2 regions of the Mesorhizobium sp. M0340 genome follow, and region 1 is predicted to be linked to the other one. Evidence: predicted binding sites of a transcription regulator. Region 1 holds the regulator's gene; the other holds the start of a gene.

Region 1 (4,399 bases):
CGATGAAGATACCGGCTGAGCTGGCCGCTGGTTCCGAGATCGCCGGCTATGTGCGGTTGCTGCCGCCGACCGGCCCGGTGCGGCCCGACAGCTATGATTTCTCCTTCGACAGCTATTTCGCGGGCATCGGCGGCAGCGGCTTCTTTCTCGGCAATCCGAAAGTCGTGGCTTCGGGCAGCATGCCGCTTGCCGCGCGGCTTTCTTCCGCGATCGAAGACGCGCGCGAATCCATCGCCGACCATATCCGCAGCCGCATCGGCGGCGCCGAGGGCGAGATTGCTGCTGCGCTGATCGTTGGCGTGCGCGCCGGCATTCCCGAGGAGATCAACGAAGCGATGCGGCGTACAGGCATCTACCACATCATCTCCATCTCGGGGCTGCATATGGCGTTGGTCGCCGGCACCATCATGGCGCTGCTGCGCGGCGCCTTTGCGCTGTTTCCAGACTTCTCATCGCGACGGCCGGTCAAGAAATATGCCGCAGCCGCCGCGCTTTTTTCGATTGCGGCGTACCTCGTCTTTTCCGGCGTTGTGGTGGCGGCCGAACGCAGCTTCATCATGCTGGCGGTGATGCTCATCGCCGTGCTGTTCGACCGGGCCGCGCTCACCATGCGCAATCTGGCGATCTCGGCCATCGCGGTCATCGTAGTGTCGCCGCACGAGGTGGTCGGTCCGAGCTTCCAGATGTCCTTCGCCGCGACGGCGGCCCTTGTCGGCGCCTATGCCGGCTGGTCCGATTACCGCACCGGCAGGGCCACCACGCCGCCGCCCCGGCGATCGCCGCTACGCTTGGCCACTCGAAAGGTCCTGCTGGGCATGGGCGGCCTGGCGATGACCTCGATCATTGCAGGGAGCGCCACGGCGCTTTTCGCCATATGGCATTTCCAGCGCGTAGCGCCGCTCAGCCTGTTCGCCAATCTGGCCATCATGCCTATCGTCTCACTGGTCGTCATGCCCTTCGCCGTGCTCAGCGCGCTGGCGATGCCGTTCGGCGCGGATGGGCCTTTCCTCTACGTGATGGGCAAGGGGCTGACGGCGATGATCGCCCTGTCCGGGTGGATCTCCGAGCGCTCGCCGATCGATGCGGTCGGACTGATTTCGCTGAGATCTGTCCTTTTGGTGACGATCGCCCTCGTCATTGCCAACATGGCGACGACCTGGTTGCGGCTCGCGGCAATTCCTTTTGCGCTCGCCGGCTTGCTAACGACAACGCAGACGCGCGTACCCGACGTATTGATCTCGGAGGACGCACGGCTGGTCGCGCTGCCGATCGGCAGCGGTGAACTCGCGGTCAACCGGGCACGCCCGAATGAGTTCACCATCGACAACTGGAAACGCGCGCTCACATCAGAGGCTATCGTCGCGCCGGAAACACCTGGAAAGAACGATCCGCAATTCGACATTGCCGATCCGGCCGACCTACCGCCGGGCAGGCCGTTCATTTGCACGGACGGTCTCTGCCTCGCCAGGCATCCATCCGGCGCGATCATTGCGCAAGCCAAGGACCGCGATACCGCACGGCCAGCCTGCGCCTTCGCCAGCTTGATCGTCATCGACGACGCCACCGCCCATAATCCCTGCTACTACGACCGGCTGGTCCTCGTCGTCACCAAACGGCAACTTGCGCGCGCGGGAAGTGCGGCCGTCTATTTCGATCCACAAGCGGCAACACGCGCCGAAATCCGCTTCGCCGTCGAAAAATCATACCGGCCCTGGCACGTGCAGCGGAAATTTTCACGCGCGGCGCGCGGCCTGCCGCCATACCGCAGGGCCGACAATCCAAAAGCCGGCACCAAGGGCGCAACTCAGTAGCGGCGGATCAGCCCAACGAGCTTGCCCTGCACCTTGACCCTGTCTGGTCCGAAGATGCGCGTCTCGTAGGCCGGATTGGCGGCCTCCAGGGCGATCGAGGCGCCCTTGCGGCGGAACCGCTTCAGCGTCGCTTCCTCCTCGTCGACCAAGGCCACCACGATCTCACCGGGGCTCGCCGTATCGGCGTTGCGGATGATCACCGTGTCGCCGTCGAAAATGCCAGCCTCGATCATCGAATCGCCTTTGACCTCGAGCGCATAATGCTCGCCGCCCATGATCATATCCGGCGGCACCGAAATCGAATGCGTCTGGTGCTGGATAGCATCGATCGGCACACCAGCGGCGATGCGGCCCATTACCGGGATCGAAACGGCGGCGACGACATCGTCGTCATTGCCGGCTGCAGGGACGCGCGACGATGTCGGCTTGCCCTGCCGAGGGGCGCCTTGCCCAAGACTGCCCTGGATGACACTCGGCGAGAACTTGCGTGCCGCATTGAGGCCGGGGGCGATCGAGTCAGGCAGGCGTAGCACCTCCAGCGCACGGGCCCGGTTGGGCAAACGGCGAATGAAGCCGCGCTCCTCCAGCGCCGTAATCAGTCGGTGGATTCCGGATTTCGAAGCCAGGTCGAGCGCTTCCTTCATCTCGTCGAATGAAGGCGGGATACCGCTTTCCTTCAACCTTTCGTGGATGAACATAAGCAGTTCGTGTTGTTTGCGTGTCAGCATAGCGACCCCCAACAGAATCAGAAAACAAACCCAGAACAGACACTATCTGTTCCAGTTGTGTTCCGCAACTGTTTAAAGTTTAATGAATGCGTTAAGGCTCGGGAAACAAACGACGTCCCCTACCGGCGTACCGTATTTTCACCGCCGCGAGCCTCATCGCCTTGATTCTGCTTTCGTTTGCGCTCTTCTGGCGTCTCGGAAGGGCGCATTGGCATCGGCCGTCGGTCGGCAAAGGGCACGGAAGTGAACCCCTATCGAATGTGCGGTTTGGTCAATGCACCGTGAACGAAACGAACTCAAAACGCCAACCTCGGGTTAACTCTTGGTTTCCACCGCCTGGTCAGGCTGCTTCTCGCCGGTGGAGCCTTGCTACGCGCTACCCGGTAATGGAAGAACAGTTGATGCGTGTCCGGCGTTGCGTTGGATTTTTTGGGGGAGCAGGCAAATCATGACGGGAATTCCCGATCTCGTGGCCGTAAAGGCGATGGATGCCGCGGATCCGCTGCGCGCGATGCGCCGCCGCTTTGTGTTGCCGCAAGGAGTGATCTATCTCGACGGCAATTCGCTAGGAGCTGCTTCACGTGCCGCTTTCGATGAACTGTACAAGGCCGCGACCGAAGAATGGTCGCATGATCTCATCCGCGCATGGAACACGGCCGGCTGGTTCAACATGCCGCTTGAACTTGGCGACCAGCTCGGGCGCCTGATCGGCGCCGCGGCCGGCCAGACGGTGGTCTGCGACACGACGTCGGTCAACATCTACAAGCTGTTGCACGCAGCCATGGCCATGCGACCGGAGCGGCAGGCCATCGTCGCCGAGGGCGATAGTTTTCCGACAGACCTCTACATGGCGGAGGGTGTGGTTTCGACGCGAAAAGATACGCTGCTGCGCCTCTCGGGGGTCGACGCGCCGACCATCGAGGAGCTGATCGACGATCGCACCGCCGTGGTGCTGGTCAACCACGTCAACTACAAATCGGGCGAACTGCGCGACATGCCGGCTCTGACGCGCAGGGCCCAGGAAGCCGGGGCGATGATCGTCTGGGATCTCTGCCACACCGCTGGCGCGATGCCAGTCGAGCTCGACAAAGCAAACGCCGATTTTGCCGTTGGCTGCACCTATAAATATCTGAATGGCGGCCCGGGCGCGCCTGCCTTCATCTATGCGGCTGAGCGGCATCTTGCCGACATTCAGCAGCCGCTCACCGGCTGGTGGGGCCATGCACGGCCCTTCGCCTTCGAGCCAGGCTATGCGGCCGGCACCGGCATCCGCCGGTTTCTGTGCGGCACCCAGCCGATCCTTTCGATGCGCACGCTGAAGGGCGCGCTCGACATCTGGGACGATGTCGACATGACTGCGGTGCGCAAGAAGAGCATCGCACTGGCCGATCTGTTCATCGAGCTTGTCGAGGCAAAGTGCGGCACTTACGGTCTCACGCTGGAAAGCACGCGCGATGGGGAAAAACGCGGCAGCCAGATTTCATTCATGCATGAGCATGGCTACCAGATCATGCGCGCGCTGATCGAACGTGGTGTGATCGGCGATTTTCGCGCGCCATCGACCATGCGCTTCGGCTTCACCCCGCTCTATGTCGGCTATGCCGATGTCTGGCAGGCCGTCGAAGTGCTTGAGGACATCCTGCGCACCGGTGCGTGGAAGGATGCGCGCTTCGCCATCAAGGCGGCTGTCACTTGAGATTGATGCGAGAGCTGGAATCGTGAGGCTGGCGATGATGCGCCGCGCGATGCTCGCGGCTAGGTTGCAAGGCCATATTGCAAGGGAGGGCGCAGGGTGTTCGAACGTCATATTGCCGATTGGGACAACGCCTATGCCAACGGCGCCAACATAGCCGGCAGCGA
Region 2 (4,399 bases), on a different contig from region 1:
TAAAAAGCGCGATATCGGCACCGTCGTCGCTCGTCTCGCCGGCAAGGTCTGCCTGCTGCATGTCGTAGGCGGCGGCGGTCAGCACCGAAAGGCGTACGAGATCGAAGCCATAGCCGGCGTCGATATCCCGTTCGAGCGCAGCAAGCCTTTCGTGGAACAATTTCTGGATCAGCCGCGGCTCGCGCAGAGGCCGCGAGGTGCCGACGGCGATGCGGCTGACGCCGCCATCGACGCGGAAAAGCAGCAGCGCCAGCCGCCTTGCGCCCTCGCCGCGACGCTCGAGGTCGCTCTTCAAGGTGGCCGCCAGCATGCCGGTCAGCCGCTCGATGTCCTCGGTCAACATAATCGGCTCGGCAAGATGACGCTCGACCGAAAGCGGTGCCACCGGCAGGCGCGGCGACACGGCTTCGTCGAGGCGGCCAAGCGCCTGGTCGAGACGCAAGAGCAGCGATGCGCCGAAGCGGCGGGCCAGCGGCGCGCGCGGTGCTGCCATGACGGCGCCGGCCGTGCGCAGGCCGACGCTCTCGAGGCTGGCGCGGACCTCCGGGTCGATGCGCAGCGCCGCCAGCGGCATGGGCGCGAGAAGCGCTTCCTCCTCACCATCGGGCACGATGCGGTCGCCGGCAAACCGCGCCGCCGCCCAGGCAGCACCAGGCGTGGCGGCAAGCCCGGCGCGGACATCGAAGCCCTGATGGAAAAAACGCGACAGGATATCGTCCAGCATGGACCGTTCGCCGCCGAAAAGATGGGTGCAGCCGGTGACGTCGAGATAGAGGCCGTCGGTCCCGTCGAGCGCCACCAGCGGGGTATAGCGGTCGCACCAGTCGGCGAGGCCTTCGAGCAGGCGCCGGTCGGCCTCCGGATCGGCCTCCACGATGTCGATCGAGGGATGCATGGCGCATGCGTCGGCTATACCCATGCCGCGTTTCAGGTTAAGCGCCTCAGCCCGTTCGTCGAGGGCGGCGATGCGCTGGGCGTTCCCTTGGCGATGGCTGATCACCAGCGGCAGGCGATCCGACGGCCGGGAACGCCAGGACCGCCCCAGACGCTGCCGCAGGATCCTCTCGGCGGCGAGATGCGGAAACCACAGGGACAGGATTCTTTGGCCGTTCTGGGGCCGATTCCTGAGACCTTCCTTGCTCGCCCCGTCTTTCTTCGAATATGCGTTCATCGGGGTTCCACTCCAGTGTGAATTGTCCGGGCAAGGCCGTGCGGCTCTTGCCGATGGCGACGGTGAAGGCGGGCCGGCCGATCGAGCCGGCGAGCGGCCCGGCGATCGTCTGGCGCGCTGCCGCCGGTGCCGCCGACAGGATGAGGCGGACGGGCGCTGCCGTCGGTTCGGGCTCGCCGGCCTGGCGCAGCAGGAACAGCGGCCGGCCGGCACTCTGCGCCCTGGCGTGCAGCCGCCGCGTCGCGGTGAGATCCAGCCGCTGCGGGCTGCCGCGGATTTCGAGGATGACGGCGGCCAGCGCCGTCATCCGGGCAGCCTCCTCGGCGACCCACAGCGCATCGAGCAGCCTTGGCGCCTCGGAAAACAGCAATTGCTCCGGCTCGATGCCGAAAAAGTCGTGAAGCCCCCTGGCGTAGGGGAAGCCGGCCTCGCGGAAAACCTCGGATGGGCCGATCCACAGCACCGGCAGTCGCGGGCCCTGGCTGAGGATCAGGCTGACGAGCGCGAGCACAAAGCCGGCGACGGCCCCGGCATCGCGCGTCGCGGCGCCATGAAACTCGCTCAGCGCCGACTTCGGCAGGCCACCGCTCAGCGCAGCGTCGAGGCGCTCGGCGCCGGTGGACAAAAACGCATCCTGCGAAGCCACGGCGAGGCCGCGCCGGACAATAGTTAGATTTCGAGGCAATGTCAGAGTCTGGGGGCTGACATCCGCATCAACGGCGGCTGCGCCGGCCGACGCCTCCAGACGCTCGGACAGCGTTCCCTCGATCTTCGCGATCTGGCGGCGCAGGGCAAAAACAGTCTCCCGCGCCACGGCGCTTGTCGCCATGACGGTCAGCTTCCACTCACAATTGTTCCTGTTATGTTCCTATAGATTCCAGAGGCCGGCCAAAGAGTCAAGCGGAGTCATGGGGAATTTATTCCTCTAGTAGGGGCGTGGCACGGTCACCCCAGCCCGGCCATTTGCCGAGTCCGGCCCGAAAGCCTATATGCCGGGATCAAAGGACAAAGCATGGCTCGCATCTACCAAACACGCATCTGGCACGACCAGCTTTCGCCAACGATGGAGGAAATCGAGCTCCTGGCGCTGGAGGCCTATGCCCATCTGCCGGAAGACTTTCGCAAGTTGACCGGCGAGATCGTCATTCAGATCGCCGAATTCCCGACCGACGAGATCATGGACGACCTTTCGCTGGAAACGCCCTTCGACCTGTTGGGGCTGTTCGAGGGGCGCGGCATCGCCGAGCGCTGGAATCCGCAGACCGGCGAAGGGCCGAACCGCATCACGCTCTATCGTCGCGCCATCCTCGACTACTGGGCCGAGAACGAGGAAACGCTGGGCGACATCGTCACCCATGTGCTGATCCACGAGATCGGCCACCATTTCGGCCTGTCGGACGACGATATGGAGAAGATCGAAGAGGCAGCGGAGTGAGCGACCCCGCTCCTCGTCATCCTGGGGCGGAGCAAGGAGCGAAGCGACGCGGCGCAGACCCCAGGATCCATGCCGTGATGGTGGTGCAGTGCTCCGGCGGTGCAGAACCGAACGCTCATCATCCCGTTCTGGGTAACGGGGGTGGTAGATCACACTAATCCTGATCCGCCGTGCCCTTCGGCAGAGGTAACGGCATGGATCCTAGGGTACTCCGCGACGTCGCTTCGCGACTGCTACGCCCTAGGATGACGAAGGACGAGCGCTTCGGCGAACCTCCCTACCAATCGCTGAGCTTGGTGTCGGGGCCGTATTCCTGGCCCTCGATGTCCTTCACCACGGCCTGGCCGCAGCGCATGGTTTTGGCTTCCTTGTCATAGGCATAGGTCGGTGAGCCGAACAGGTGCCAGCCCGTGTTCAGCGCCGCCGTCACCTTGTGGCAGAAGCTGGCATCGTCCGGGCCGGACAGAAAGCGGTAGAGTTTCATTCTTCAATCCTGTTGTCAGTTACGATAATCATGCGCGAACAGCGGCGGCCTTCGCCAGCAGTTTTTCGGCCTGCGCCAGATGCAGCCGCTCGACCATTTTTCCGTTCAGCGCAATCACCGCCTTGCCGGCATTTTCGGCAAGCGCGAAGGCTTCCTTGATCGCGCGCGCCTCGACCAATGCGTCAGGCGTCGGTGCAAAAGCGCGGTTCGCCGCCTCGATCTGGGCTGGATGGATCAGCGACTTGCCGTCAAAACCCATGGCGGCCGCTTCCGTGCACTCGCGCGCAAACCCGTCCATATCGCGAAAATCATTGAAGACGCCATCGAGCAAGTCGAGGCCGCCGGCGCGCGCCGCGAGCACCATTTGCATCAGCCATGGTACGAGATAGCGCCGATCGGGCGTGGCGAGAATGCCGGTGTCCTTGACCAGGTCGTTCGTCCCGGAAACGAAACAAACCAGGCGCGAGGCCGGATCACGGCCGAGCTCGGCAATCGGCCCGATATTGAGCAGCGCCTTGGGCGTCTCGATCATCGCCCACAGCTTGACCTCGTCCGCGATAAAATTGTCGTCTAGCACGTCGCCGGCCTCGAGGATGTCGCGCGGCGTGTCGACCTTGGGCAGCAGGATGGCGTCGGGCGTGCATTTTGCCGCGGCCAGCAGATCGTCGGCGCCCCATTCGCTCGACAGCGCATTGATGCGCACCACCATTTCGCAGCGCCGGTTGGAACGGCCGGCGAAATTCCCGGCCAGTTTTTCGCGCGCGGAAAGCTTGTCGGCCGGGGCGACGGCGTCCTCGAGATCGATGACGACGGCATCGCAGGTCAGCGACGGGATCTTGGCCAGCGCCTTGTCGTTCGAGGCCGGAACGTAAAGCACCGAGCGGCGCGGGCGGTAGCTTTCGGTGATCATGTTCGATCTATGCCGCCTGCAGCCAGCCGAGGCAAGCCGTGCATAAAAACTGCACGCAATTTCGGAAAATCTCCTCGTCTCCGCCCCGCTTGCCACCCGGCAGAATGCGACAAAGGCGGCATGCAAGAGCAAACGAACTCCCGTTGGTCCGTGCCGTACCGGCTTCGCCGCGAAAGCTGGTGGCTCGTCGATCCGCCCCAGACTTTGGCACCCCTCCTCCCTTTCGTTCGCAAATCCCTGCCCACCGGCCGCATCAAAGCCGGCGAGAAAGCCCGATCATGACAGTATTCCTCCCGGCGGCGCCGAGCTATTGCAGCCGCTTCGGCGTTGCCGTCCTGCTCGTCGCGTTGGCCGATTTCTTCTTCTATGGCCAACCGGCGGGCATCACGCTTTTCCTGT

The links. The regulator LexA, encoded in region 1, represses DNA repair genes until DNA is damaged. The targets are predictions, from matches to a motif close to TGTTCNNNNTGTGTTCNG.
Region 2: a site for LexA is predicted at 2,024-2,041, ahead of NKI79_RS14305 (ImuA family protein). Genes of this name have one in related genera too.

Annotation. Positions count from the first base shown of each region.
Region 1 is NZ_JAMYRR010000006.1:216,680-221,078, reverse strand. Features, by position in the region: gene NKI79_RS11725 (ComEC/Rec2 family competence protein) at 1-1,811, shown strand, start outside; gene lexA (transcriptional repressor LexA) at 1,805-2,539, opposite strand; gene kynU (kynureninase) at 2,988-4,235, shown strand; gene NKI79_RS11710 (hormone-sensitive lipase) at 4,332-4,399, shown strand, end outside.
Region 2 is NZ_JAMYRR010000008.1:109,570-113,968, reverse strand. Features, by position in the region: gene NKI79_RS14310 (DUF6504 family protein) at 1-1,000, opposite strand, end outside; gene NKI79_RS14305 (ImuA family protein) at 942-2,000, opposite strand; gene NKI79_RS14300 (metallopeptidase family protein) at 2,184-2,606, shown strand; gene NKI79_RS14295 (DUF1737 domain-containing protein) at 2,884-3,090, opposite strand; gene NKI79_RS14290 (HpcH/HpaI aldolase/citrate lyase family protein) at 3,119-3,997, opposite strand; gene NKI79_RS14285 (DUF4153 domain-containing protein) at 4,279-4,399, shown strand, end outside.